One region of the Paenarthrobacter sp. 10L420 genome, then DNA from elsewhere that is predicted to be linked to it. Evidence: predicted binding sites of a transcription regulator. Region 1 holds the regulator's gene; each other region holds the start of a gene.
What was found. The regulator HrcA, encoded in region 1, represses chaperone genes, less so after heat shock. The targets are predictions, from matches to a motif close to TTNGCACTCGNNNNNNNCGAGTGCNAA.
Positions count from the first base shown of each region.

Region 2: groES (co-chaperone GroES) is a predicted target of HrcA. The motif match lies at 3,595-3,621, and genes of this name have one in related genera.
Region 3: AC1DD5_RS03210 (FmdB family zinc ribbon protein) is a predicted target of HrcA. The motif match lies at 4,210-4,236, and genes of this name have one in related genera.
Region 4: groL (chaperonin GroEL) is a predicted target of HrcA. The motif match lies at 6,156-6,182, and genes of this name have one in related genera.

Region 1 covers NZ_JBFTJK010000006.1:75,815-83,218, forward strand. The annotation lists gene hemW (radical SAM family heme chaperone HemW) at 1-18, shown strand, start outside; gene AC1DD5_RS11200 (DUF4870 domain-containing protein) at 47-460, opposite strand; gene AC1DD5_RS11205 (DUF3097 domain-containing protein) at 596-1,447, opposite strand; gene hrcA (heat-inducible transcriptional repressor HrcA) at 1,622-2,629, shown strand; gene dnaJ (molecular chaperone DnaJ) at 2,688-3,815, shown strand; gene AC1DD5_RS11220 (16S rRNA (uracil(1498)-N(3))-methyltransferase) at 3,818-4,591, shown strand; gene AC1DD5_RS11225 (GerMN domain-containing protein) at 4,638-5,510, opposite strand; gene AC1DD5_RS11230 (PhoH family protein) at 5,955-7,040, shown strand; gene ybeY (rRNA maturation RNase YbeY) at 7,037-7,404, shown strand, end outside.
Region 2 covers NZ_JBFTJK010000001.1:635,537-642,940, forward strand. The annotation lists gene AC1DD5_RS03100 (glutamate--cysteine ligase) at 1-781, opposite strand, end outside; partial or broken gene AC1DD5_RS03105 (ribosomal protein bL36) at 889-975, shown strand; gene AC1DD5_RS03110 (shikimate 5-dehydrogenase) at 1,028-1,840, shown strand; gene AC1DD5_RS03115 (THUMP-like domain-containing protein) at 1,847-3,073, opposite strand; gene AC1DD5_RS03120 (hypothetical protein) at 3,142-3,570, shown strand; gene groES (co-chaperone GroES) at 3,761-4,057, shown strand; gene groL (chaperonin GroEL) at 4,142-5,755, shown strand; gene AC1DD5_RS03135 (helix-turn-helix transcriptional regulator) at 6,079-7,404, shown strand, end outside.
Region 3 covers NZ_JBFTJK010000001.1:662,327-669,730, reverse strand. The annotation lists gene AC1DD5_RS03235 (SDR family oxidoreductase) at 1-755, opposite strand, end outside; gene AC1DD5_RS03230 (hypothetical protein) at 762-1,718, opposite strand; gene AC1DD5_RS03225 (GNAT family N-acetyltransferase) at 1,850-2,476, opposite strand; gene galU (UTP--glucose-1-phosphate uridylyltransferase GalU) at 2,482-3,414, opposite strand; gene AC1DD5_RS03215 (5-formyltetrahydrofolate cyclo-ligase) at 3,527-4,132, shown strand; gene AC1DD5_RS03210 (FmdB family zinc ribbon protein) at 4,297-4,569, shown strand; gene cpaB (Flp pilus assembly protein CpaB) at 4,794-5,444, shown strand; gene AC1DD5_RS03200 (AAA family ATPase) at 5,505-7,404, opposite strand, start outside.
Region 4 covers NZ_JBFTJK010000004.1:71,661-79,064, forward strand. The annotation lists gene AC1DD5_RS08730 (peptidoglycan bridge formation glycyltransferase FemA/FemB family protein) at 69-1,382, shown strand; gene AC1DD5_RS08735 (threonine/serine exporter family protein) at 1,411-2,898, shown strand; gene AC1DD5_RS08740 (siderophore-interacting protein) at 2,923-3,762, opposite strand; gene AC1DD5_RS08745 (uracil-DNA glycosylase) at 3,815-4,582, opposite strand; gene AC1DD5_RS08750 (DUF3263 domain-containing protein) at 4,691-5,026, shown strand; gene AC1DD5_RS08755 (LytR C-terminal domain-containing protein) at 5,075-5,695, shown strand; gene AC1DD5_RS08760 (cold-shock protein) at 5,885-6,088, shown strand; gene groL (chaperonin GroEL) at 6,402-7,404, shown strand, end outside.

The DNA of each region.
Region 1 (7,404 bases):
AGGATTCTGCCGGACTAATCGTCTGCAGAATCCTGGAAGCCTTGGACTACTTAATCCAGCGCAGGTTGAGCTTGTAGCGGTGGGGCTGTCCGTGATTGACGCGGATACCAGCCGAGACTGAGAAGCACGTCAGGGCTACCCAGATGCCCGTGGCGATGACTGCAAAGATATTGCCCACGACGGGAAGCAGAACCAGGATATTTGCCAGGACTGCCGCGATGGTCGGAGGAAGCGTGAAGTTCAGTGCTTCCTTGGATTCCTGCGCCGTAAATGGCCCGCGATCACGGAAGATGAGATAGATCAACAGGGACGGCAGGCATCCCAGAATTCCCCCGAAGTGCGCAAGGGTGGCCCACTGCCGGTCTTCGCTTGCCGTCAGTGGGAGTGCGTTTGCGGGCGCGCCATGGTACTGGGGCTGGCCTGCGGCGCTGCCCGGTTCTTCAGGAGCGTTCTCTGCCACGGTGTCTTCCCTTTGCTGTAAAGATGCTGCAGTGTTGCTGTCCCAGAATACTGGGTTCCGGGTCATCCCGGGACCAACGCCCCGTTACGTCCCTGCGAAAAGTGCATTGAGGAAACGTAATTCAGGACAAGACGGTCAGGCAGTGGTGAGGAAATCGATGACTTCCTCCACCCTTCCCAGCAGCGACGCTTCCAAGTCGGCGTAGCTGCGTACCGCACCAAGCAGGCGCTGCCAGCCGAGTCCAATGTCTTCGGCGGTTTCGTGCGGCCAGCCGAACGCGGTCAGTATCCCGGTCTTCCAGTCAGTGCCTCGTGGAACTTCCGGCCACCGCTCAATACCCAGCACTTTTGGCCGGATGGCTTGCCAGACGTCTATATACGGATGGCCGACGATCAGGACGTTTCCGGCGGCTCCGGGTACCGTCATGGCTTCTGCGGCGATGCGTGATTCTTTTGAGCCTGCCACGAGGTGGTCTACCAGGATCCCGAGCCTGCGCCCTGGCCCGGGCGAGAATGCGGCGATAGCTGACTTGAGGTCGTCCACGCCGTGGAGTGGCTCTACGACGATGCCCTCAATGCGGAGGTCGTCGCCCCAGACTTTCTCCACCAGTTCGGCGTCGTGCTTGCCTTCCACCCAAATACGGCTCGCCTTGGCCACCTGTGCACGATGGCCCAGGACCCTTACGGACCCGGATGCCGTTCGACCCGACTGCACAGGCGAACCAGGAGCCTTTGCTGCCGGAGGCATGAGACGGATGGCCTGCCCTTCAAGCAGGAAACCGAACCCGAGTTGGAACGACTTGGTTTTGCCACGCCTGTCCTCAAGGGAGACGATGTGCATTCCCCCCGATTTCTCCACCCGTGTGACTTCGCCCACCCAGCCGGACTGGACGTCTTCAAGGACCATCCCGCGCTGGACGGCTACCTCGGGGAGTTGGCGTTTGGCAGGAGCGGACAGATCCTGCGGGCCCCACGTATCGAAAGCCAAGGACTTCATACCCCTCTGTGCTGGTTGTGCTGGGAATAACTCCCGCGGGCGGTTTCAATGCTAGCAACGTGCTGGCTCATACTAGACTTGTTAGCACTTGGGCATGTTGAGTGCTAAGTGAGTGCTGTTTATCCGTCCCGATAAAGGCCCGGACAGTCGTCAGGAGGTGTTGCAATGAGTGAGCCACGCAAGCTTGAAGTGCTGCGCGCAATCGTTGAGGATTATGTGCATTCCCGTGAGCCTGTTGGATCCAAGGCACTTGTGGAGCGGCACCATCTGGGCGTTTCCAGCGCCACCATCCGGAACGATATGGCTGTGCTGGAAGAAGAAGGCCTCATCGCAGCGCCGCATACCAGCGCAGGCCGCATCCCCACGGACAAGGGCTATCGGCTGTTCGTGGACCGCATCTCGCAGGTCAAGCCGTTGTCCGCCGCGGAGCGTCGAGCCATCCACTCGCTCCTTGAAGGGCCGGACGACCTCGATGACATCCTTGAGCGCACGGTCAGGCTACTGTCGCAACTGACCAACCAGGTCGCCGTCGTTCAGTATCCGCACTCCAACCGTGCCCTGGTCCGTCACGTTGAATTTGTCCTCCTGGCGCCAAAGCAGGTGCTCGTGGTGCTCATCGCAGATACAGGAAGCGTTGGCCAGAAGGTCATCGAGGCTGGCTCTGATGTAAGCAACGAGGCCTTGATGGCACTGCGTTCCCGGTTCCTGGGAAGCATCGCGGGAACCCAGCTGGCACTGCTGCCGCAGGTGTTGCCTTCCGTAGTGGCGCTGTGCCCGCCGGAGCTTCGGGGACTCGCGCAGCATCTTGCCCATGGTCTCCAAGCCCTCAGCGACACCAGCCGCGAAGAGCGCATCGTCATGGCCGGAACAGCCAACCTTGCCCGCTCCAATGTCGATTTCCCGTTGAGCATTGGGCCAGTGCTGGAAGCTCTTGAGGAACAAGTTGTCATGCTTCGGTTGTTGTCCGATATGGGGGATGATCCCCGCGGCGTGACTGTGAGCATCGGGCGCGAGAATCCTTACGATGGCCTGGCCGAGGCCTCGGTTGTGGCAACGGGGTACGGCTCCGGTGCCAAGGTGGGAATCCTCGGACCAACCCGGATGGACTATCCCACCACCATGGCTGCCGTGCGCGCCGTGGCCCGTTACCTTTCCCGCATTCTCGGCGGCTGACGCAAGCCCCGAGGTAAGAATCGCCGTGTAACCGTATAACAAGGAAGAGATACAGACTTTGAGCAGCCACTATGACGTTTTGGGAGTCTCGCCGGAAGCCACCGGGGAAGAGATCAAAAAGGCGTACCGCAAGTTGGCGCGAAAGCTTCACCCGGACGTCAACCCGGGGGAGGATGTCGCGGAGCAGTTCAAGGCCGTGACGCATGCTTACGAAGTGCTGTCCGACCCCCAAAAGCGCCGCGTCTACGATGCCACCGGTAACGAGAATGGCACTGACAACGGCTTTGGTGGCGGCTACTCCGGCCAGGGTTTCGCGTTCCAGGACATCTTCGATACCTTCTTCGGCGGTGGCGGCGGGCACGCTGGTCCGGCCTCCCGTGTGCGCCGGGGCCAGGACGCACTGATCAGTGTCCGCATCGACCTCAAGGACGCCGTGTTTGGTGTCAACAAGAAGCTCGAAGTTGATACGGCTGTCGTCTGCCCCACCTGCGATGGCAGCTGCTGCCGGCCGGGCACACACCCGGAGCGCTGTGACATCTGTGGCGGCAGCGGCCAAGTCCAGCGGGCCGTTCGATCCATCCTGGGCCAAGTCATGACCACGGCGCCGTGTGGTTCCTGTGAGGGCTTCGGTACGGTCATCAAGGATCCCTGCAACGAGTGCAACGGGCAGGGCCGTATCCGCAGCCGGCGTTCCCTCACCATCAAGGTCCCTGCCGGTGTTGCGACAGGTACGCGCATCCAACTCTCCGGACAGGGCGAAGCAGGACCAGCTGGCGGACCTGCGGGCGACCTCTACGTAGAGATCCGCGTCAACAATGACTCCACGTATATCCGTGAAGGCGACGACCTGCACGCAACACTGAGCGTTCCGATGACAGCCGCCGCCTTGGGCACGGAACTGAGCCTGGAAACTTTCGACGGGCCCCAGGAGATTGATGTCAAGGCCGGCACCCAGTCCGGCGAAGTCATCACGCTTCGCGGGTTGGGCGTTACCCACCTCAGGGGCTACGGCCGCGGCGATCTCAAGGTGCACCTGCACGTTGAGACACCGGTCAAGCTGGATCCAGCACAGGAAGAGCTCCTGCAGCAGCTTGCCAAGTTGCGCGGCGAGCAGTTCAGCGAAGGCAAACTCGTGGCCAGCGGTGGCATGTTCGCCAAGCTGCGGGACAAGCTCGGTAACCTGTAGCGGTGAGCAACCCCGTTTTCTTCACGCCCGCCGGGAGCCTGGACGGAGTTGAGCCGGGCGCTGTGTTCGTCATCGACGGTGCAGAAGCCCGGCATGCCGTTACCGTGAAGAGGCTCACTGTCGGTGAGTCCGTGGACATCGCCGATGGCGCAGGAGCCCGCCTGACAGGCACGGTTGCAGAAGTTGGCCCTGGAAGTTTGTCCGTCACGGCATCCGAGGTAGTTTTCGAAGATCAGCCAGACGTGCGTTTGGTGCTGGTCCAAGCGTTGGCCAAGGGTGACCGTGACGAGTTGGCCATTGAAACTGCCACCGAACTGGGCATAGACGCCGTAATCCCCTGGCAGGCTGAGCGATCCATCGTCCGCTGGAAGGGGGATCGCGCTGCCAAGGCCCACGCGAAGTGGCAGTCTGTGGTCACTGCCGCGGCGAAGCAGGCCCGGCGGGCGTGGATACCGGAGGTGCGTCCTATCCTGGATTCCGCGGCTTTGGCAAAGGCTGTTGCCGCCGCGGACCTGGCTGTAATCCTTCACGAGGACGCCAAGAACCCCTTGCGGACCGTCCTGGAAGCGCCCATCGTGGCTGAGGCCGGCGGTCTGGATTCACCACGTGAAGTCCTCTTGATCGTGGGGCCGGAAGGCGGCATCTCGCCACGCGAGGTGACGCGCCTCAGCGACGCCGGGGCGGTCACGGCTCTCTTGGGGCACCACGTCCTGAGGTCTTCGACGGCGGGACCCGCCGCCGTCGTACTCGCCTCCGACGTGTTGGGCCGCTGGTAGGCTGTGTCGCCTTCCAGGCAACGCCAGCTAATGCGCGACGCCGGCTCTAGCCGACGCTGAAAAGCCGCGTATCGGTGGTGGATGTGTCTGCTTGCCCGGAGTCCTGAACCTGGGATACGCGCAATTCGTATTTCCCTGGTTTCAGGGTCGCATTGAAGGAGAAGACGCCGAATTGTCCCGGCTCTCCTGTGGCTTTTGTCTGGCCGGTCAGCAGGCTGGCCTTTTCGCCATTGCCGTTGTCCCGGAGGATCTGCCAGCTGACCGGCTTGGAGCTGTCAGTGCTGCGGCCATTGAACTTGACCACGCCAGCCGGGAGCGAGGTGTCCTCCTGCGGGTCGATGATCCATAGTGGCGCCACCAAGGAAGCGTCCCTTGCCATTGGTTGTCCGAGCCGTACCTGGCCGAAGGCCATGAAATCAGTGTGACCGTCGACCAGGATGACCACTTGGATTTGCTGCCCGGAGTTGATCAGGCCTGACGACGAAGCTGCTGCCGTGGCAGTGTAGACCAGCTGCTGTACAGCCCGTTGCGCCATGCCTGCATCAAGGTTGGAGTTGAAGGCATCCCGGGAAATATCAACGGTGATCACGTTCTTGCCCGAGATGGATGTTGCCAGGCTGCCGGGGTCCTGCCACGGGGTGAAGAAGTCGTGGTCCAACGGCTTTTCGGCCATCATGATGCGCAGCGCAGTGGTGACGGGGTTTCCATCGCCGGAGATGTCCCTGAATTCGCGGTAGAGGTAGACATCTTCCTTGCTCCGCCCAATCCAGTAGACCGGGATCTTAGTGGACGCCTGGGTGGTCTCCAGGGGAGCGTTGCTGGCCGGAGCTTCCTGGACGCTGACTGGCGGCGCACTGGACGTAGTTTGAGTGGGTCCGCCGTTGGCGATACAGCCGGTCAGCAAAAGGACAGCAAGCATCGCAGGCGCTGCGACGGCGGACTTTTTCCGCTTTCGCCCGCCGGGCTGATGGCTTACTGACTGCGTGATGGGGGTTCCTTGCCTTGGTAGCCGGTGGTTGTCGCCGGCCCGTCGAACGCGCGTAGTTTGACTACCCGCTCTGCCAGCTTGGCATATCGTCGACGGCGGCTGGCCGGGTTTGCGGGCACTGGCGGCAACTGAAACAGGATTGATACCCGCTTGATGCCGAGTTGAGACAAAATGTCGCAGTCGACGGACGCCCTCGCGGGGAGGATGCGGGGAGGATACGGCAGAGGATCCGCGGGCGAACGCCCGTGGTCTGCCGGGCTGGCGTAGGATTGAAGGCATTCCGGCATATGGCCTGGCGGTTGAGCCAGTCCCGTTGTCGAAACGATGGACCAACTGTTATCCGACCGGAGGAGAAGAGGCCGTACGGCCACCACTATGAGTGAATCCCTGAATGGGCGGCTGCGGACCGGAAACGGGAACCCAGCCACCACCGAGTTCCCGCACACCTTACCGGGCACGCGCACGGAAATCGTCACGTTCGACAACTCCGATCAGATGGTTCACTCATTGGGCAGCCATGACGAAGCCTTGCGCTACATCGAGGAGCAGTTCCCGGACGTCAACTTCCACGTTCGCGGCAATGAATTGTCCATGTCCGGTCCGTCCACGGTCATCCCGCGCATCATGCGCCTCCTTGAAGAGGTCCGCGGACTGGTAGCCAGGGGAACGGTCGTTACCCCTGATGTCCTGCAGCAGCTCGTTTCCCTCCTGAGGACACAGTCGGTCCAGAATCCCGTGGATGTCCTTACCCACAACATTCTTTCAAGCCGCGGCAAAACCATCCGGCCCAAGACCTTGAATCAGAAGAACTATGTGGATGCCATAGATGCCAACACAGTGATCTTCGGTATTGGCCCGGCAGGTACTGGCAAGACCTACCTCGCCATGGCCAAGGCCGTGCAGGCCCTCCAACTCAAGGAAGTAAGCCGGATCATCCTGACCCGGCCCGCTGTTGAGGCAGGGGAGCGGCTGGGCTTCCTGCCGGGAACGCTGAGCGACAAGATCGATCCCTACCTGCGGCCGCTTTACGATGCCTTGCACGACATGATGGATCCGGAGTCCATTCCCAGGCTGATGGCTGCCGGCACCATTGAAGTCGCACCGTTGGCCTATATGCGTGGACGGACGCTCAATGACGCATTCATCATCCTGGACGAGGCCCAGAACACCACTCCTGAACAGATGAAGATGTTCCTGACCCGCCTCGGATTCGGCTCAAAGATGGTTGTCACAGGAGACGTAACGCAGATCGACCTGCCTTTTGGCTCCACCTCCGGACTGCGGATCGTACGGGAAATCCTCAGTGGGATCGAGGACGTCAATTTCTCCATCCTGGAGGCTGCGGATGTCGTCCGGCACCGTTTGGTTGCAGACATCGTTTCGGCCTACAGCAGGTGGGATGACGCGCACCGTACGGATGGGGCCGCCGGCACACATCACAAACGTGGAGAACGAAAATGAGCATTGAAATCAACAACGAATCCGGCGTGGAGGTGGACGAAGCCCAACTGGTGACGTTGTCGCGGTTCATCTTCGAGCGCCTCTACATCCATCCGCAGGCTGAGCTGTCCATCCTCCTGGTGGATGAACCCGCCATGGAGAAGCTGCACATCGAGCTCATGGACGAACCAGGAGCCACGGATGTGCTCTCGGTGCCCATGGATGAGTTGACGCCGGGCACACCTGACAAGCCCACGCCGCAGGGAATGCTCGGAGACATAGCCATTTGTCCGCAGGTGGCCGAGGTGCAGGCGCGGAACGCCGGACACACCACCCAGGACGAAATGCTGTTGCTCGCCACGCACGGCATCCTCCACCTGCTTGG
Region 2 (7,404 bases), on a different contig from region 1:
CTGCGATCGCGCCCACTTCCTCTAGTGTGGCGAGGCCATCGCAAATGCGCATCTCGATAGTGCCCAGGTTGGAGACGGGTCGGATGTCCCAACGAATTTCAGAGGTGGCATCGATGACACCTGTGGTGAACATGTCCTGGACATAGGACTCGTACGCTTCCCAGGTTTCGAACTGGAACGGCAAGCCAGCGGTGGGGAGCTGCTGGAACATGAGGGCGCGCTGGGATGCGTAGCCGGTTTCTTCGCCGGCCCAGAAGGGGCTGGAAGCGCTGAGTGCCTGGAAGTGCGGGAAATAGTTGACCAGGCCGTCCAGGATGGGGAGTACTTTGTCCCGGCGATCGATGCCCACGTGGACGTGGACACCGTAGATGACCATTTGGCGTCCCCACCATTGGGTCCGCTCGATCAGCTTGGCGTAGCGCTCCTTGTCGGTGACCGGCTGGAGCAGGGGAGGGCTGAAGGGATGGCTGCCTGCGCAGAACACCTCGACTCCCATGGGATCGGTGACTTCGCGGACAGCGGCGAGGGAGCGGCTGAGGTCTTCTTTGGCTTCCTTGACCGTTTCGCAGATTCCGGTAACGAGCTCCACGGTATTCAGGAGCAGTTCGCGCTTGATATGGGGGTGTTCGTCGTCTTCGTTGAGGTCCGGGTGGTTCGCGGACACTCCCTTGAGGACGTCGTTCGCGACTGAGACCAGTTCCCCGGTGCGTGCATTGACGAGCGCCAACTCCCATTCCACACCCAGTGTCGATTGCCTGGATGGCGCAAACTCAATCTGCACGTAGTCCCCTCGTTGCTTGTTTCTGCTGGAGTTTCAGCTGGACGCAACCCGCTGCGGGGCCGTCAGCGGTCGGCTCAAGTCTAGTGCAGCCGGAGCAGGCGTGATTGCTGGCGGGTGCGCAGATCGTCCGGCGGCGTTGGCGCACGTTCGTCATCAACAAGAACAACCCGCGCATGAAGGCCCGCCAGGGCTAACCGCGCGGCACTGTAAAGCAGCAGCGAAAAGAAGCCGTTGTTTAATGGGTGAATGCCAATCCTGAACAAAGACATGTCCCTGTGCATTTCGCTCGCGGCCCGGCCCAGCAACATCGGAACCCGGTTCCACAATTATTTGTACGACCTGCTCGGACTGAACTTTGTCTACAAGGCATTCGCCCCGGCGGACATCACTCTTGCAGTGGCTGGCATCCGCGGCCTCCCCATCAGGGGTGCCGCGGTGTCCATGCCCTATAAGGAAGCTGTCATCCCGCTGGTGGACGTCATGGATCCGTCGGCAAAGGCGATCGATTCGGTCAACACGATTGTCAACAACGACGGCGTCCTTACCGCCTATAACACGGACTACATCGCCATCGCCCGGCTCCTGAAGGACCACAAAGTACTTGGCAGCCACACCGTTCTTCTCCGTGGTGCCGGCGGTATGGCAAAGGCTGTCGCCGCCGCCCTCTGGGACGCTGGATTCACCGCTGTCACTATCGTGGCCCGCAACGAAACCACCGGGCGTGCGCTCGCGGATCTTTACGGTTTCAACTGGCAGGACGACGTCAATGGCTCAACCGCGGACCTCATCATCAACGTCACGCCCTTGGGTATGGCCGGCGCCGACGAAACTGCCCAGTCCTTCGACGACGCAACCATTGCCGCCGCAAAAATAGTATTCGACGTCGTCGCCCTTCCCTCCGAGACGCCGCTCATCACCGCGGCCCGGAACGCCGGCAAGCCGGTGATCACGGGAGCCGAAGTTATCGCCATCCAGGCGGAGGAACAATTCGTCCTGTACACGGGCGTCCGCCCGACTGCCGACCAGGTCCGCGAAGCCTCGGAATTCTCCCGCCGCTGACGTGACTTAGAACGTCACAGGCTCCACGACTACAGCCACTCTTTCCTCGCCAATCCTTGTGAGGACCAGGGTGGCTGTTTTCGCGGCCTTACTGTCGCGCTTGGAGGGAAGCAGTTGCTTCCGCAGTTCTTCGGGAGTGACGGCCGTGCCACGCTTCTTGATGTCCAGCACCGTGACGCCATTCGCTTTGACCCAGGCTTTGAGCGCCTTCACGTTGTAAGGCATCACTTCCAGCACCTTGTATGCGCGGGCAAAAGGCGAGTCATGGAGTTCCGGGGCGCAGATGTAGGCGATATGTTCGTCCACCAGGTGCCCGCCAAGGCGTTCTGCGACGTCGGCCACCAGCCCTGCGCGGATGACCGCACCGTCCGGTTCGTAGAGGAATCCTTCTACAGGCCCGACGGCGGCTACCGGGCCGCCGTCGAAATCCTCGCCGCTGGTGAGCTCGGCAGCGCCCTGCGAGCCGATGACAAGTGCCGCGCGACGGACCCCGGGACGGGCCACCGCGTTGAACCACAGGGTGACCTCAGTGACGTCGCCGCCTACGGAGACCCACTGCGCTTCACAGTTCGCCGGAACCGAATCGTGTGGCATCCCCGGACCCATCTTGACTCCCACTGCCCGGCCGGCCGCGGCCAGGCCTTCAACGAACGACAACGGGGGAGAGAAGGCTTCCGGATCCCAGATCCTCTTGGTCCCGGACGTGGAGGTTGTGCGTCGTGCGGGATCCAGCCACACGCCGTCGATCCCGTCCAGGTCCACCGACGTAGCATCCGAATGCACCACCGTGGCGTGCGGGAAGGGCATGAGGTTGATGGTGGCGCAGGCGGCAGTGGTTTCGTCCATTTCCACGGCGGTCACGGCAATGTCCATGGAGGCCAAGGCCATGGAGTCAGCTCCGAGGCCGCAGCCGAGGTCGGCTACGTGGGAAATGCCGGCCTTGGCAAAACGCTCGGCGTGCCGGGCCGCGACGTTGAGGCGGGTTGCCTGTTCGAGTCCGGCCTGGGTGAACAGCATCTGGCGGGCAAACTCGCCGAACTTTGCTTCGGCGCGGGTCCGGAGCCGGGACTGCGTCAGTACCGCGGCCACGAGTTCAGGGGAGTGGCCTGCTTTTCGGAGGTCGGCGTTAACGCTGAACGCTTCGTCTTCGCGGTACGGCCCCAGCGAGGCAAGGAGTTCCCATCCTTCAGTGGTCAGCAAGGGTGCGATCTGTTCCTGCGGTGCGTGAGACATGGGATCAAGCCTAACGGCGCCCGCCATGGGGCCGTGAGTTGGGAACCAGCGACGATAGGGTTGTTTTCATGGAAGACAACGCAGCTCCGCAGCCCTCCGACACAAACAACCCGGGCGGGAACCACTCCACTGCCCCGGGAGCTTCAGAGCATTCCTCCGGTCGATCCCTCGTGGCTTTTGCCCGTCCTGCCTTGATCGCGGGGGCCGTGATCGCTGTAATCTGCATTGGCCTGCTGATCGTCATCTTCGCGTTGGACTCATTCAACGCTGCGGCGTACTCCGTGACGGGCAAGAGCGTGAATGACGCTACTGATGAAGCCCGCGACATCCGGGAGCTCTACAGTGGGGCCCGCATTGGCGGGATTATCGCCTTGGTGATTTCCGGCGTCGTGGCCTTGGCGGCCGCCGTCGTGCTGTATTTGAACCGTGGATCTGCCCCTGCAGATGAGGACGACGACGGCGAAGACTACGATTTGGACGACCTCACCGGTCGGTAACGGGAGTTCACTCAGGACGAAATTCTGGCACTCACCTTGACCGAGTGCTAACGCTTACATAGAGTCGTGTTAGCACTCTCCCCCGGAGGGTGCTAATCACGCCAGGCGTCACCGGCACCGCGACGACGGTTGCACGCCACGGCACCCTAGTTCTTAGTCCATGAATCAGCTCATGAAAAGGAGAGTCCGAGTGTCGGTCTCGATTAAGCCTCTTGAGGATCGTATTGTTGTTCGCCCGCTCGAAGCAGAGCAGACCACGGCTTCCGGCCTGGTAATTCCGGACTCCGCGCAGGAGAAGCCGCAGGAAGGCGAAGTTGTTGCAATCGGCCCCGGCCGCTTCGATGACAACGGCAACCGCGTCCCGGTTGACGTAACTGTTGGCGACGTCGTCATCTACTCCAAGTACGGTGGAACCGAAGTCAAGACCGGCGGCAACGAGTACCTCGTTCTGTCCGCCCGCGACGTCCTTGCGATCGTCGTAAAGTAACTTCCTGGAGCCCCGCACCGCAGCCGCGTTGGAATCATTCCGACCTTCTGCGGTGCGGGTTTTCTGTCTTGAAAGGACACAACCATGGCAAAGCAGCTTGCTTTTAACGATGCTGCCCGCCGGTCTCTTGAGGCCGGTATCGACAAGCTCGCCAACACTGTCAAGGTGACGCTTGGCCCGCGCGGCCGCAACGTCGTGCTGGACAAGAAGTGGGGCGCTCCCACGATCACCAACGATGGCGTGACGATCGCCCGCGAAGTTGAGCTTGACGACCCCTACGAGAACCTTGGTGCACAGCTGGCCAAGGAAGTAGCCACCAAGACCAACGACGTCGCTGGCGACGGCACCACCACCGCTACGGTGCTGGCGCAGGCACTGGTCAAGGAAGGCCTGCGCAACGTTGCTGCTGGTGCCGCTCCTGGCGAGATCAAGCGCGGCATCGAGGTTTCCATTGAAGCCATCGCAGCCCGCCTCCTGGAGAACGCAAGCGAAGTGCAAGGCACCCAGGTTGCCAACGTTGCCGCCATCTCCGCACAGAGCGACGAAATTGGCGAACTGTTGGCCGAGGCGTTCGGCAAGGTGGGCAAAGATGGCGTCATCACCATCGAAGAATCCTCCACCACGCAGACCGAACTCGTCCTCACCGAAGGCATGCAGTTCGACAAGGGCTACCTTTCCCCGTACTTCGTCACTGACGCAGAACGTCAGGAAGCAGTCCTCGAAGACGCCTTGATCCTGATCAACCAGGGCAAGATCTCCTCGCTGCAGGACTTCCTGCCGTTGCTGGAGAAGGCGCTGCAGGCCTCCAAGCCGCTGTTCATCATCGCCGAGGACATTGAAGGCGAAGCCCTGTCCACGCTGATCGTCAACCGCATCCGCGGCACGCTGAACGTTGTGGCTGTCAAGGCTCCGGGCTTCGGCGACCGCCGCAAGGCCATGCTCCAGGACATCGCTACGCTCACGGGCGCCCAGGTTGTTTCTCCGGACCTTGGCCTCTCGCTGGACACCGTTGGCCTCGAGGTACTGGGTACGGCACGCCGCATCACGGTCACCAAGGACAACACCACCATCGTTGATGGCGCCGGAACCGAGCAGGACGTTGCCGACCGCGTGGCCCAGCTGCGTGCCGAGCTCACCCGCACAGACTCCGACTGGGACCGCGAGAAGCTGCAGGAGCGCCTGGCCAAGCTGGCCGGCGGTATCGGCGTTATCAAGGTCGGCGCAGCCACCGAGGTTGAGCTGAAGGAAAAGAAGCACCGCATCGAGGACGCCGTTTCCTCCACGCGTGCTGCCCTTGAAGAAGGCATCGTTTCCGGTGGCGGTTCCGCCCTCATCCACGCCCTCAAGGCGCTGGATGAGTCCCCGGCCGTCAAGGCACTGGAAGGTGACGCAGCAGCAGCTGTTGGCATCGTCCGCCGCGCCTTGGTCCAGCCGCTGCGCTGGATCGCCCAGAATGCCGGCTTCGATGGCTTCGTCGTCGTTTCCAAGGTCTCCGAACTCGAAGCCAACCACGGCTTCAACGCCAAGTCCGGCGAGTACGAGGACCTGATCGCCGCCGGCGTGATCGACCCCGTCAAGGTCACGCGTTCCGCACTCCGCAACGCCGCTTCCATCGCTGCCCTGGTTCTCACCACCGAGACCCTGGTTGCCGAGAAGCCGGCTGAGGACGAAAACGCACACGCAGGCCACCAGCACTAACAGCCTGTTCGAAAAAGCCCTGGTCACTCGTGGCCAGGGCTTTTTTCTGCCCTCTTGCGCTTCCCGATGTGTGCTGTGTGGCATCGGCTTTGTGGCGTGGGCGTGTGGTGTCCTGACCTTCTTTGAACCCCGGGCAGCCGCCGTGCAACCGATAAAGGGTGAAAACCGGGCTTCTGCACGTCAATGAAGGTCAGGAACCCACACGGCGCGTCAGGGATTCGTGGAGCCATTGTGGGCTTACGACGGCGGCGGTACCCTGACGCTAATACGGCCGCTTGTGTGCGCCAACCGGGTTGCTCGTGGTCGCAGAATGAGTGTGGACTATGCCGGTTACAGCCTTGGATCTGGGACGCTCCGCGTTCTCCGAGCACCGCTGGAGCGATGCACTGGATTGCCTTGCCCGGGCGGACACGGAGGGCGGACTTCCACCCGAGGACATTGAAGTCGCGGCCTCCGTGGCCATGCTGTTGGGCAAGGACTCCGAAGGCGTCGCCTACCTGACGCGGGCGCACGATGAATATGTCACCGTAGGAGACATGGCTGCCGCCGCCCGTTGCGCAACGTGGCTGGTGCTGTTCCTCATGGACATCGGGGAGCCGGCCCGCAGCTCGGGCTGGATGTCCCGGGCAAAACACTTGGTGGAAGAACTGGACGAGCCCACCGAAGCTGAAGGCTACCTCCTGATACCGTCTGCGCTGGGAGCCTTGTACGGAGGAAATCCTGAAGCCAGCAATGAGCTCTTTGGCCGCGCCTTGGCAGTGGGGCAGCGATTCCACGACAAGGACCTCATGGCCCTTGGACGGCTGGGCCTGGGCACGGCCAGCATCACCCTTGGATTCCCGGACAAGGGCTTGGAGATCCTGGATGAAGTCATGGTTTCCGTGACGGCGGGGGAAGTATCACCCATTCCTTCAGGCATCATCTACTGCTCCGTCATCGGCAGCTGCCGCCTCGCCTTCGACGTCCAGCGTGCCCATGAATGGACCGCCGCGTTGGAACGCTGGTGCGGGGACCGGCCGGACATGGTGATGTTCAGCGGGCAGTGCCAGTCCCACAGGGCAGAACTGTTCATCCTCCATGGCGCCTGGGATGACGCCATAGCTGCCGTCCACATTGCCCAGGACCGCTCGCGCCGCGGCGATCCGGAAGCGGCCTGGGGTGCGTGGTATCTGCAGGGCGAGATTCTGCGTTTGAAGGGCCAATTTGATGAAGCCAGCGCGGCTTATGCCAAGGCTGCAGAGACCGGCTTCGAAGCTCTCCCCGGGCTCGCGCTGGTGCTGGCAGGCCAGCAAAAAGTGTCTCAGGCCCAAGCCATGTTGCGACGGGCCACGGCAGGCTCGGACCCCGCGAACCGACGGCGGTTGCTTCCCGCCGTCGTCGACGTCGAGCTTGCCGCTGGTGACCTTAAAGCGGCAAGGGCCGCTGCTGACGAGCTGGCGGCTCCGGTCCTTGAAACGGGCAGGCCCCTGGAACGGGCGCTTGCGGCGCAGGCGGAAGCCCAGGTGCTGCTCGCAGAGGGCAAGGCGGGCGACGCGCTGGTGGCCTCAAGAAAGGCATGGCGGCTCTGGTACAGCCTTGAGGCACCTTATGGCGCGGCCACGTGCAGGGTGTTGACGGGTCGCGCCTGTTCGGAACTGGGCGATCCCGAC
Region 3 (7,404 bases), on a different contig from region 1:
GTGCCATACCTTTGCTCGGGCATGAGGTTGAGTCCTGCGCGCAGGTAGGCGCCCATGGCACCCGGCAGTGGGACTTCCAGAACCTTGCCTCGTGCGCCACTAATGGCTTTCCACGACGCCGCCATGTCCTTCATGGCCAGGACCTCGGGGCCGCCAACGGTTCTGACCCGGTGCTGCTCGGGAGAAGGCGGTTCCAGCGCAGCTTCGAGCAATGCAGATCCGGCTTCCCTGGGTGAGATCGTCTGGAACCGCACTCCCTTGAACACCGGAATCAACCGTATCTTTGCACCTGCGCTAAAGATCATTTCGACCAGGCTGTGGAATTGCGTGGCTCTGATAACCACCGTTTCCAGTTCGGCCCTCGCGTAGACCCGCTCCTTTGCCGCTTTGGAGACATAGTAGGAATGGGCGCTCTTGTCGCAGTTGATAATCGACAACGCCACAGCCCTGCGAACACCTGCCTGGTGAGCCATGCCAAGAAGACGCTCGCCGCCGTCGGCAAATTGCTTTTGGGCTTTCCCGAACTGGCCCTCAAGGCAATCAATGACGACGTCGGCACCCGCCAGCGCAGCTGCCAGGCCATCGCCTGTGGTGACGTCGCCTGCAAAGTAGCTGGCGCCGTCGTAATGCTTCTCCGAACCGGGAGGCGGCACGTGGCGACTCAGGGCGGATACTGTGTGCCCGGCGTCGAGCGCCTGGCGAACAACCTCACGGCCTACCTGGCCGGTGCCACCCGCAACACAGAGCGTGGTCATTCCGGGCTAGGCGCGGCGACGCTGCAGGACATCGTCCAGGTTGCTCAGGGCGCTCTGCCCCTTGGATGCAGTACGCACCTGTGCAGCTGCTGCGGCCTCCGCCTGCTCAACACTTTGCTTCAGCACCGGCTTGCCCACAGGCTTGGGAGCGTCAGGAAGATCCAAAGGCTCCGGAGCGGGGCGCGGCGCCTTCGCGGCACCAACGTAGGTGGGCTTGGGAACCTCAACCGGTTCCCAGCTGGCATCCTCGGAACCAGTGGCCCCCTCGGCGGACCTATCACCAGCGGACTTGTCAGCGGCGGACTTGTCAGCGGCGGACTTGTCACCAGCAGACTTGTCTCCGGCCGCTAGGGCAACAGCCAAGGCAGCCTGGCGTAGTTCCACGGCCGAAAGGCGTGCGGCTTCCAGCTTTCCGGCCTCAGCATCGAAAACCGGGGTTTCCTTGGCTTCGACAGGCGCTTCCTTTGGCAAGTACCGTGCCGGGGTTTGGATGGGCACCACTGGTGCAGCCCGCCGCGCACGACGTTCACGGAGATCCCGGAGGGCGAGTCGCCGCAAAGTCACTACCGCAAGTACCGAACCCACGAACGACACCAACGGCAGCCAGACATTACCGGTGCCGAACAGCCGCAGTACGCCCGAAACAATGGCAGTCAACAATAAGGCCAGACCTGCCAGGGCCAAAGTGAGCCGGGCATAACGAATAGTAAAGGGAGTTGCGGGCGGCTTCCTGGCCGACGACTCAGCCACGCTGGATTCCTGGGGCGACGCCGGTGCTTTGCTGTGCATGGTCTCCATCGGTTTCTCCTGCCGGGGTGCCAAAGTCAGTACCACCCCTGCCTGCGTTTCGTCTGGTTCGTCGTCAAATGCCTCTGCTGAAACAGTGGCCGCCTGGACCTGCTGCCGTCTGTTCCGAAGAACGTAAGGAGCGACCCATACCATCCAAAGCGCGACAGTGACCACAAGGATCACTGAGCTGCTGAGAGGGAAGTCCACATTCAAAACCGTAGAAGCAAATCATCAGGGGCGGCGGCATTGCGGTCGGTGTGTCGTCGGCGAGTCCACAAATGAATGGAGATACGGCTCAAAAGGGGCTATGACCTGCCTGTTCTTCCTCTGAGCCAGGCGCCGAGGAGTCCCTGCGGAACCTCCTCCGAGGTCAGTGCGAATGATCGATGATCCGCCCACTCCCCATTGATGTGCAAGTACCTCAGGCGGTAGCCTTCGTCCCGGAATCCGAGCTTTTCCACCACCCGGAGACTTGGTGCGTTCTCAGGCCGGATATTGATTTCCATCCTGTGCAGGCCCAGGGTCCGGAAGCAGTGGTCCGTAGCCATGGCAACTGCCGTGGGAGCAATGCCGTGCCCGGCGCGTTCCTTGTCAACCCAGTAACCCAAGGTAGCCATCATCGCCGAACCCCACACGATGGATGAGACCGTCAATTGCCCCACAATCTGCGGCTCACGGAACCCCTCGGTCCGCTCCGTGATGAGGAAGGGCAAAGCCGTGGACTGCCGGGCTTGCGCATTCAGGGATGCCACCATTTGACGGTAACTCGGCAGGCGCCCACCCGGCGCAGGATTGGACGCCTCCCAAGGTGCAAGCCATCCACTGTTCCGCGAACGGACTTCAGACCACTCCCGCTTGTCGCGGTAACGGATGGGCCGGAGCACCAAGGCTCCGCTTTCCAGCGTTACCGGCCAGATCGCAGAGCCGTACACCGGTGTTATTTGGGAAGACCGGCAGTGAAGGTGGGCAGCCACTCGCGGAGCTCGGGGCCCAAGTCATCGCGTTCGCATGCCAACTCGATGCAGGCCTTCAAGTAGCTCAACTTGTCACCGGTGTCATAGCGACGCCCACGGAAGACAACGCCATAAACGCCGTAGCCTTCACCTTCCCCGGCAGCCAGAACCTCAAGGGCATCCGTCAGCTGGATTTCTCCGCCGCGTCCGGGAGCAGTGTTCTCCAGGACGTCGAACACTGCCGGGTGCAGAACGTAGCGACCGATCACCGCGAGGTTGGATGGAGCTTCTTCGGGGGACGGCTTTTCCACCAGCTGCTTGATGCGGACGTAGCCGTCTTCACCGTTTTCCTCGACGTCGGCGCAACCGTAGGCGCTGATTTTCGAAGGCTCAACTTCGATGAGAGCGACAACGGAACCACCGGTTTTTTGCTGGACAGCGATCATTTCGCTGAGCAGGTCCTCGCGGGGATCGATCAGGTCATCGCCGAGCAAGACCGCGAACGGCTCGTACCCGACGTGCTGCTTTGCACGCAGGACCGCGTGGCCGAGGCCGTTGGGGTCGCCCTGGCGGACGTAGTGGATGTCGCCCAGGTTGGTGGCGGACTGGATAGCCTCCAGCTTGGCAGTATCGCCCTTCGCTGCCAGCGTTGCTTCCAACGCCGGCACACGGTCAAAGTGATCTTCCAGGGCGCGCTTGCTGCGCCCGGTGATCATCAGGACGTCGTGCAGGCCAACCTTCACCGCTTCTTCGACGACGTACTGGATGGCTGGCTTGTCAACCACGGGCAGCATTTCCTTCGGCATCGCCTTCGTGGCGGGGAGGAACCTGGTACCAAGACCCGCTGCGGGGATGACGGCCTTACGGACAGCATTGTTATCGAGAGTCACCGGACTAATGTAACGGAAGGAATACATCAACGGGTAAACCCTCGCCGTGGCAAGACGCAGAAACAGCCCTTGAACTGGAGCGGATTTGCTGCTTTACGTAGACCACGGTAGCCCGCGCGAATCTCATGATCGGACAAAAATGGCATCGAAGGAAGACATCCGCAGCAGCCGACGCCTGTACAGGCGCGGCCTCACCAAGGAGCAAGTAGTCCAAGCCGGTGAATCAATTGCACGGCACGGCTTGGCCTGGGCCGAGAAAATCTCGCCCGGATCCCCCAGGACCTTCGCGATCTACGTCGGCGTCTCCCACGAACCCCCAACCATGCCCCTGATCGCGGGCCTCCACAACGCCGGCCACCAGGTCCTGCTTCCCGTCTGCGAAGCCGGCCGCCAGTTGAGCTGGGTCTACTGGACGCCGGAGACAGCTTTCGTCCGGTCCGACTACGCACCCATCGACGAACCCGAAGGCGAGCGTTTGGACAGTGCTGTTGTGAGCGCTGTTGCGGGCATCTTCATGCCGGCCACCGCTGTGGACCGGGATGGCAACCGCATCGGACAGGGCGGCGGCTACTACGACCGCCTCCTCCAACGCCTGGACAGTTCCGCTGGGCGGCCACCCACCATTGCGGTGGTGTACGACGACGACGTATTGCCTTCCGGAGCTATCCCCGCCGAGCCTTTTGACCGGCCGGTGCCGGATGCCTTGACACCCTCGGGAATCATCGCGCTTGGCGGCGGAGAGTGACCTGGTTGACGCTACGTGAAGCCGCCCACCTACGTGGAGTTGGCAGATAGCGGATGAACGGGATGCTGATGATAGAATTGGCACTCAGGCCCTGCGACTGCTAATGCGGAGATTCTCCGCCACGGCTCCACAGGACCTGAACCTTGTCCTGAAGGAGGAACTCAGTGCCCACATACGCATACGCCTGCAAAGACTGTGACCATGCCTTTGACATCGTCCAGTCCTTCTCTGACAGCTCCCTGACGGAGTGCCCTGAATGCCAGGGCGCGCTCCGCAAGAAGTTCAACAGCGTCGGCGTTGTCTTCAAGGGCTCGGGCTTCTACCGCACGGATTCGCGCGATGCCAAGGGCAGCACCGTCTCCGCTGCGCCCTCCTCCCCGGCGACTCCGACCCCGGCTGCCGCGCCTGCACCAGCGGCTGCAGCCGCAGCAAGCTAGCAGCACTTTTCCACACCAGCACTTTTCCACATAGGGCACCCGGCCGCTGTTGGGCGGCCGAGCCCGGTGGCTAACGTGGCGTCATGCCACTAAAGTCCACCACTTCGCCACTCCCCCGCCGCGAACATTCAACTGCCCCTGCCCGGGGCCGTGGTCGCTCCCGAAACCCGCCAACCAGCACGGCTGGCTCTTTCCTCCCACGGAAGCAGGGGCCACATCGCCAAGTGAGGCTGGGCCCCAGGCAGAGCCTGAACTTCTGGGTCTCCCGGAATCGTCGGCTGACAGTTGCACTGCTGCTCTGCCTGGCCACGGGCATTACAGTCCAACAGCTAACCCCTGCCTCTGAGCAGCGCGTCAGCATTCTCGTCGCTGCCCGTGATCTTGCCGCAGGCACCAGCCTCACAGTGGCCGACTTCACCACTGTTGATGTGCCGCCCGACCTCGCGATCTCCGGAGCCCTGGAGGATCACGTTTCACTGGTGGGCCGCCAGCTTGCCTCGCCCTTGACTAAAGGGCAGATTCCCACTGAATCCAATCTTCTGGGGCCGGGTCTTCTCACTGGTGCACCTGTAGGTTCAGCTGCGGTCCCTCTTCGCATGGCTGACCCTTCATCCATCCAGCTTCTGTCCCCGGGACAGCTGGTGAATGTAGTACTCACTGCTGCAGGATCATACGACGAGTCCCGGCAAACCGAAGTCCTGGCCGCCTCCGTCCCTGTTCTTTGGACGTCTGCCCAAGGGGGCAAACCTGGCCAATGGCTTGGCACCAGCGACACCGACGGCTTGATGGTGGTAGCTGCAGATCCCCGGCAAGCAGAAAAGCTTGCCGGCGCATCCACGCTTGGCAAGCTTTTCTTCGTTTTGGTCAATCCCTAGGTTTGGTCAATGCCCAGGTTTCGCCAATCCCTGATGGAGGGCTTGGATTCGGTGATCTCATCAGCCCCAATGCGGGGGCTTCTGCTCCTTCAACCACTGCTCATGGTCATAGTTGCCTTCGTCGCCCCAACGCCGGGGATCGTCTTCAGCGGCCTTGGTAGGCAAGATTCCACCGGAAGCTTGCTTCGTCGCTGGCGTCTTTGACTCTGCCTGCTCTTCAGCGTTTTCGGCGCCTACAGCTGCGGCCTGTTCGTCAGAGCCGCTTTCGTTGTCGGTTCCCTGTTCATTCACTGGTACTTCAGTCCCATCCTCTGGATCACTGGGCGTTGGATTGCTGGCTTCTGCGTTGCTTGGTTCGCCATCCGTCCCCCTGCGCCGGTTCACATCTGCCTGCCCGGGCTGCTGAGATTCCAGCGATGCCTGGGGACTTCCCGGGCTTTGCCGATGCGAAGCCCGGGTTGCGGAGGAACCGCTGTACGAGGAGCTGCTGTACGTGGACATCCCATATGAGGAGCTGGAATACGAGGAACCTGCATACGAGGAGCCAGCATTATCCAGATTCAATTGTTCAACATCCATGTCCAGGAAGCCATGCTCCGCTGGCGGGGCGGCCTGGGGAACATGGTTCTCAAGTCCCAAATAGGACCCGATTCGATCTGCGCAGGACGAAGGATCCGTGAACACTTCGATGGTCCACAGGGACATGTAACGCCAGCCCATGCGTTCCAGCAGCTGGGGCCTCAGACGGCTGCGTTCACGGACACTCATGCGTCGGTAACGTTCCGTGCCATCGGACTCGATTGCCACCGGCGTGGGAATCTCGGCGCCTTCCCGTCCAATGGTGTGGACGGGATCGGCAGCGGCGGCAATGTCCAGGACACCGTCATAAAGGTGCCACACGCGGGCGCCCCTCGCCCGCAACCTCTCGCCGAGATCGGCAACCAGAGGGTCCTCCCCCAAAGCCTGTTCGCTGGCAACGGCGCGCGAAGCAGGAGTTCCAAGGTTGCTGTTTCCGGACAGTTCCCGGTCCAGCAGTTCGTAAAAGTCCACAGCCCCGTGCGCCAAGCGGTCCAGATCCAGATCTTCCGGGCGGAAGCAGCTCAGGACGTGCATGGAACGGCGGGCACGGGTCATTGCCAAGGCAAAGCGGTTTCGTCCGCCCTCGGTGGACAGGGGTCCGAACGAGTGCAAGGCGCGGCCGTGGGGTGTCCGTCCATAGCCCAGGGAGAAAATGACATGGTCGCGCACCAGGCCTTGGGCACGCTCGAGGTCCACAACGCGGAAAGACTCGGGGCCGGCGCCGAAGAAGGCGGACAACAAGGGGTGGTTGGGCAACTGAAGCCGGATAGCCTCGCCGATCCGCGCAGCGTGGCGCAGGCTGGCCGTGACCACCGCCAAGGACGTGCGGGGCCGGAGTCTGGCATGCTCGAAGACAAGATCCACCACGCGGTTGACCTCCGCCGTAACGGACTCAACGCCCTCATGGTCCGCGCCGGGGAGGCCGGTTCCATCGGGGATGTACTCCACCAGGATCGAACGATCCAGGCCAGTTACCGAATTGCCATCAGGCAAACGCCGGAGGCCGCCATCGTAGTAGTTCTTGCTCAGCTGCAGGATCAGATCCTCATCGACCGCCCGGTAAACCCAGTTCAGCTGCCAGGTGGGCAGGACGCGTGCCAAGGCTTTGAACGCACTGTCCACGCTCTCGTGGCTGGCCACTCCCGCCACGGGGGGTTCGACGGCAACGCTGAAGGTGCGGGCGTTCGCGACCTTCGCATCCCCGAAGGCTATGACTTGCCGGGCCCGTGCAATCGCCGGGAGGACGGCCTGAAGTGAGGTCGATTCGGCGTCGATGATGATCACGGCGTCAAACTTCTGCTCCGCCGGAAGAACTCCCGTCAACAGGTACGGGCTCACCGACCACACCGGAACAAGCAGGGGCACGAGGTCAGGGGCCTGC
Region 4 (7,404 bases), on a different contig from region 1:
GCCACCAACGGGTGCAAATCTATCTAGGTGAGGTAATTTCTTTGACTCCGATTGAGGCTGGAACCGGCATGGAATTCGTGATTCTCAGTGACGCTGATTTCGAGACATTCGCCAAGGGGCACCCACAAGGCAGCTTCATCCAGTCCGTGGACCTGGCGCGTTTCCAACGTGCCCGCGGCCAGGAAGTGGAGCTCTTTGGCGTGACCCGCGGTGGCAGCCTGATCGCTGCCGGAAAGCTCGTCTATACCACCAATCGCTTTGGCTACAAGGTCTGCGACTGCGCAAAGGGACCACTGCTGGACCACAACGACGCCGAAGCGGTGCGGTTCGTCGTCGAGCAGTTGAAGAAGCACGCGGCCTCGAAGAAGGCTGCTGAGCTGCGCATCTCACCGAACGTCAAGTACATCGCCCGTGACGAGGACGGCGCCGAGCACCCGGAGGTTGAGGACAACCGTCCGCTGCTGAAGGAGCTGGCAGGGTTGGGCTTCAAGCACCAGGGCTTTGACATGAATTTCGCGAACATCAACTGGATGTTCGTCAAGAAGCTGGACGGAATCGCCGATTCCGAAGAGCTCATTATGGGCATGAACTACCGCACGCGCAAGGCCATCCGGAAGGCCGAAAAGAACGGCGTTTACCTGGAACAGGCCACGCTGGAAACCCTGGACGACTTCTACAACGCGCTGAGCACTGCCGGCGACGAAAAGGGTTTCACCTACCGCGAGCGTGAGTACTACGAGCAACTGCTCCGCAATACCTCGGATGAGTTCACCAAGCTCATGATGGCCAAGATCAACATCCCCGAATACCGGGCCTCCATCACAGAGCGCCTGGATGCGGAGTCCAAGACACTCGCGGACCTCAAGCGCGACGTCGAGGAAACCGGGAGCAAGAAGAAGGCCAACCGCATCAAGGTGGTCCAGGACCTCGTGGACAGTTACGAGCGTAGCCTCAAGGACATTGAACGGTTCCCCGACTCGGTTGGCGTGGCTACGGTTGCGGCGATCCACTTCGCTTGCTCCGGCGATGAAATCGTGTGCGTGATCGGCGGGACTGTCCAGGACTACATCTACTTCAACGGAGCCACGTCGCTGTACTGGGGCATGCTGTTGCACGCTCTGAACAACGGCTACTCGCGTTATAACTTCTACGGCACCTTCGGCATCCAGGGCCAGGACGAAACCGGTCACGGCGGCTACGAATTCAAGAAGGGCTTCGGCGGCGAGGTGGTCCAGCTGGTTGGCGACTTCGTGACACCGGTGAACCTGCCGGTCTTCACCGCTTACCGGGCGGTCAGGAAGCTCGCAGATGCCGCCAAGACGATACTGGCAAAATTGCCGGAGCCCGGAAACCTGCTGAGGAAATTCCCGGGGAAGAACTAATCAACCAAAGCCAAGGGAGGAACACTGCGTGACTGAACGCCCTGAGGGCTCCGGCGGCAGGCCTCACACTGACGGCTTGCCCAAGACCCAGCCGTTGCGGCCATCGCAAATCCGGCAGAACGCCAATGCCAAGCGCATGCTGATGCGCTTGGTTCAAGGCGATAGCCCGCCCACTGCCCCCATGAACATCGTGGACCGGCTCGCGGGCAGTCCCTACGCCAACCCGACTATCCAGGTTGTTGGTGTCGACGCCTCAGCGCGTAAGACGATCGACTTCGCCCTGCATCTGGCCGAAGTCATGTTCCGATACGGTGCAGGCGCCCTTGAAGTTGAGACAAGCATGATTGCCGTTACCGCGGCCCTTGGCTTGAAGAACGTTGAAGTGGACATCACCAACCAGTCGGTAGCCATCAACTATGCGCCAAAGGACCAGACCCCCATCACGTTGTTGCGTGTGGTGCGCTCGTGGACCAATAACTACGCCGGCCTCGCGCAGGTGCATCAACTGGTCACGGACATCGTGGCCGGGGGAGTGGGCCGCGACGAAGCCGTCCGTCGATTGAATGACATCGTCCGCAGCGCCAAGCCCTTCCCTCGCTGGATGGTTACGGTTGCCTTTGCCGTGTTCGCGGCGGTGTTCGTGGGCGTCCTGGGTGGTGGTCCCGGCGCTTCAGCCCTGGCTTTTGGCTCCAACTTGCTGATCAGTTTGGTTGCGCGGCAACTGAGCCGGTGGCGGACGCCCGACTTCTTCATCACCATGGCTTGCTCGTTCCTGGTCACGTTTGTCGCCCTGATGCTGCGTTGGGCGGGTGCGGACATCGCTCCGTCCATTGTGGTTGCCGGCGGGATCCTGTTGTTGCTTCCAACGGGCAGGCTTGTATCTTCCGTGCAGGACGCCATCAACGGCTTCCCGGTCACCGCGGCCGGACGATTCCTCTCCACGCTGCTCACCTTCGGCGCGATCGTCGCTGGTATCGCCGTCGCCGTCGTCGTCGGGACCCTCATGGGCAGCGAAGTCCTGGACGTCACCAAAACATTCCCCGATGCGTATCCTTTGTGGGGCCAAGCCATTCTGATCGCCATCGCCGTAGTGGCTATCGGCGTCACCGAGCAGACACAGATGCGCCTGTTACTCCCGACGGCGGCAGTCGGCTTGGTCGGCTTCTTCGTGTTGTGGGGGGCTACCACTGCCGGGTTCGGCGACCGCTTGTCGCCGGCAGTATCGGCTGTGGCCATCGGCCTGTTGGCTCGGGTAGTGGCACTGAAACTTGGCGCTCCCCAGCTTGTAGTGGCTGTTCCGGCCGCGCTCATCCTGCTCCCCGGCCTGACCATATTCCGTTCAATGTATGTATTGACCATTGAGGAAGCGGACATTGTTCAGGGCGCCGGAGGCATGCTGAATGCAGGCGCGATCGTCCTGGGAGTGGCAGCAGGAATCGTCCTCGGTGACAACCTGGCCAGGCCGCTCACGAAGGGCCTATCCAGCAACGAGCGCCGCAGGGTACGGCGCCGCTAGATCTGCGCTGGCCGCTGGATCTGACTAAATCTGTCCTACGGGAAGCTTCTTCTCGGCCTGGAAAACTTCCTCTACCCGGCCCTGAGCCCAGTAACCGGAGAGCGAAACCTGCGAACGCTCCAGGCCGCGCTCGGCGAAGAAGATCTGCCGCAGGCCCTTCATGTAGCCTCTTTCGCCGTGTGCAAAGACATCAACCCGGCCGGGGAGCCACTGCATTTCACGAAGCGCCTCAAGCAGCAGCTCGCTTGATCCGGCAGGCACTCCGTTGCGCTGCAGCCAGTGGAGTTTCAGGCCAGCAGGAGCAGAGATAGGCAGGATGTCCTCGGCGCTGTCCACCTCAAGGAACGCAAATCCGCGGGCTTCCGGGGCGAGCGCCTCTATGCAGGCTGCGATGGCTGGAATCGCGGCGTCATCGCCGGCGAAGAGGTGCCAATCGGCGTCGGGCGCAGGATTGTAGGCGCCGCCGGGCCCGGTAAAAATCAGAGTGTCCCCAGGTTCCGCTGCCGCTGCCCAAGGCCCTGCCAGGCCCTCGTCGCCATGGACTACGAAGTCAATCGCCAGTTCCCGTTCTTCCAGGTTCACCCAGCGAATGGTGTAAGTCCGGGTGTGCGGCCATTGCTCACGTGGCATCGTCTCGCGGATGGCCCACAGGTCCAGCGGAAGTTGATAATCAACGCCGGGCTGGGGAAAAACGATCTTGACGTACCGGTCCACGTATTCGTTGTTCACGTAGTCGCTGAACCCTGGCCCGCCGGCGACGATCCGCACCATGTGAGGTGAGAGCCATTCTTTGCGCTGGACCCTCAGGTTGACCTGCGGGCGTGTGGTCCGGGTGGCGGACGAAGAAACGGGGAGAGCAGCCATATAGGCAAGCCTAAGCTAATTCGTGGGGTGCCAGTTGGGTATGAGTCGAAGGTTACAAGATGGGTAGTTCCCAATCGACGGGCTCTGCGCCCTGTGACGCCAACAGCTGGTTGGTTCGGCTGAACGGCTTGGAACCAAAGAAACCACGTGATGCCGAAAGGGGACTCGGGTGCACCGAAGTGATTGCCGGTGTGCCATCCAGCAGCGGCAGGACCGCTTCGGCGTCCTTCCCCCACAGAATCGCGACCAGGGGACTCCGGCGTCCCGCGCCGTCGGTGCGATGGGCTACCGCACTGACAGCCGCCGTCGTGATGGCCTCCCAGCCTTTGCCGCGGTGTGAGCCAGCGCTTCCGGCTGCGACACTAAGGACACGGTTCAGCAGCAGGACGCCTTGGTCCGTCCAGGCCGTGAGGTCGCCATGGATGCGCGGCGGGAGCCCGAGGTCGTCGTGGAGTTCACGATAAATATTTGCCAGGCTCCGGGGGATCGGCCGCGTATGCCGCGAAACGGCAAAGGAAAGCCCGACGGCGTGTCCCGGGGTTGGGTACGGATCCTGGCCAAGGATGAGTACTTTGACGTCAGCCAATGGTCGGCGGAAAGCCCGGAGAAGGTTGGTAGCTGCAGGAAGGACGTGGATCCCTTGGGCAGCCTGACCCGCAACAAAGGCCAAAGCCTCACGGAGTTGGCCTTCCACGGGTCGCAACGCGTCCGCCCAATCAGCGGCCATCAGCTCTTCCAAGGGTCGGTCAATAAGCTCGTCGAAGCCTGGATCGGCAACGCCGGCGGGTTCCAGGTCAAACAGTGCATCCTCACCAGTCACCCTGTCATTGTCTCCTCCATGGCATCGGCGGTGCGAATGACAGCGTTGTTATTCGCCCGTAACATGGGGGTAGGACATTTTCCCCCAACCAGCGTCAAGGAGTGTGCCGTGGCTGAACCAGCACCGGAACCAATGGCGCCGCAGTCTACCGGTTTGGCACTTGAAGACCTGGCAGCCGAGACCCGCAGCGACTCACCTCTAAGTGACCGAGATCAGCAAATGTTGGCCTTGGAACGGCAATGGTGGAAGTACGCCGGCGCCAAGGAACAGGCGATCCGTGAGCTCTTCAATCTCTCCGCCACGCACTATTACCAGATCCTGAACGCACTTATCGATACCGAAGATGCGTTGGCCCACGATCCCATGCTGGTGAAGAGATTGCGTAGACTACGTACGTCGCGCCAACGTGCGCGGACAGCGCGCCGTTTGGGGTCCGACGCGTAAATCGCCCGGCTGATAGTCAGCAGCAACCAGCAAGGACAAGGCTTCACCATGACCAAATTTGCCAAGGATGAATTCGACCGGGTCCCACAGAACAGCTCCCGGCAGGGTGTGCACCGTGACGCCCAAGAGACAGTCCGCCCCAATTTGTGGCCGGTCCTGACCCTAGGAGCCGTGGCCCTTGTGCTGGGACTCGTCGCTTTCCTGATACTTCCGCGGCTCGGCCTGGTGGCCCCCAGCGCGTCCACAAGCGTTTCGACTCCGGCGCCTCAGCAGAGCGAAACCTCCCCTTCTGCTGCTCCTACCGAATCAAGCAACGCACCCATCGCTTCCGGCGAGCCGAGCCCGGGAACCACGCCTTCAGGCGAAGCTTCGGCAACTCCTTCTGCTGCGCCGGTGGACAAGTCCGTTGCAGTGGCTGTCTACAACGGCACGGCTACGGCTGGGCTTGCCAGTCGCGTCGCGGGCCTGGTCCAAGGCGATGGTTGGGCTTTGGGATCTGTGGGGAACTGGGGCGGCCTGCCGCAACAGTCTTCCGTGGTCTTTTACAACGTCCCTGGACAGAAGGCGAATGCAGAAGCACTGGGCAAACTCCTCGGTATCACCGCGGTTGTTGAGTCTCCTGAAATACAGCAGCCTCTAGTGGTTGTTGTGGGACCTGGCTACCGGTAATTTCGCTGAATCCCGCCCGTTTTTCTGTGGTTTCAGCCTCGAAAGCTACAACTCGGTTAAGCCTCAATAACAAAAGTCATGGTCGGCCCCTCGGCAGGAGCGCGCGGATAGTGACTGTGGTTACAGTGGATTGATTCCGGTCCGGAGATCCCGGCAACCGGTCTTGGCTACTGTGAAAGTGTGGGCATCATGGCTTTGGGAACCGTCAAATGGTTCAATGCCGAAAAAGGGTACGGCTTCATCACTGTGGATGACTCCGGCGACGACGTCTTCGTGCACTGGTCCGCTATTCAGATGGAAGGCTTCCGTGCCCTCGAGGAAGGCCAGCGGGTGGAGTTCGAATTAGGCGAAGGCCAGAAGGGTCCGCAGGCCGAAAGCGTCCGCGTTGCATAGTCCCTTTGGCCGTCACGTCAGCTAACGGCTGAAACCCCTTTGTTTATAGCGCAAAGTGGCGCTTCTGCTTGCACTCTCCCCGGTCGAGTGCTAATTATTGATTTAGCACTCCTACGCTTCGACTGCTAACTCCGGCCCGGCCTACGCCGGCGGCGGATGGCTCTCGGAACGTCAGGGGGATCAAGAAACACCTTGGTGGGGTGAGGTCCGGAGCGCGGGGCATACAGAGGCCGCAAGCAAAGGACCGTCCGTCGCGGGCACCCCATCTGACAGGTTCCTTCTTAACGACTGTCCCGAAAGGACTACCGCCGTTATGGCCAAGATCATTGCATTTGATGAAGAGGCACGCCGCGGCCTCGAGCGGGGCCTGAACATCCTCGCCGACGCCGTCAAGGTCACCCTCGGCCCGCGTGGACGCAACGTCGTCCTCGAAAAGAAGTGGGGCGCCCCCACGATCACCAACGATGGTGTTTCCATCGCCAAGGAGATCGAGCTGGACGACCCTTACGAGAAGATCGGCGCTGAGCTGGTCAAGGAAGTTGCCAAGAAGACGGATGACGTCGCTGGCGACGGTACCACCACCGCTACGGTTCTCGCCCAGGCACTGGTCAAGGAAGGCCTGCGCAACGTTGCCGCCGGCGCCGACCCCCTGTCCCTGAAGCGCGGTATCGAGAAGGCTGTTGAGGCAGTCATCAAAGAACTGCTCGCCTCTGCCAAGGAAATCGAAACCAAGGAAGAGATCGCGGCCACGGCTTCCATCTCCGCCGGTGACCCGGAAATCGGCAGCCTCATTGCCGAAGCCCTGGACAAGGTGGGCAAGGAAGGCGTCATCACGGTCGAAGAGTCCAACACCTTCGGCCTGGAGCTCGAACTCACCGAAGGCATGCGCTTCGACAAGGGTTACATCTCCGCTTACTTCGTCACCGACGCTGAGCGCCAGGAAACGGTCCTCGAAGACCCGTACATCCTGATCGTGAACTCCAAGATCTCCAACGTGAAGGAACTCGTCACGGTTCTGGAGAAGGTCATGCAGTCCAACAAGCCGCTGCTGATCATCGCCGAAGACATCGAGGGCGAGGCTCTGGCCACCCTGATCGTCAACAAGATCCGTGGCACGTTCAAGTCTGTTGCCGTCAAGGCTCCGGGCTTCGGTGACCGCCGCAAGGCCCAGCTCGCCGACATCGCCATCCTCACCGGTGGCCAGGTCATCTCCGAAGAAGTTGGCCTCAAGCTCGAAAACGCTGGCCTGGAACTCCTCGGCACCGCCCGCAAGGTCGTTGTCACCAAGGACGAGACCACCATCGTTGAAGGTGCCG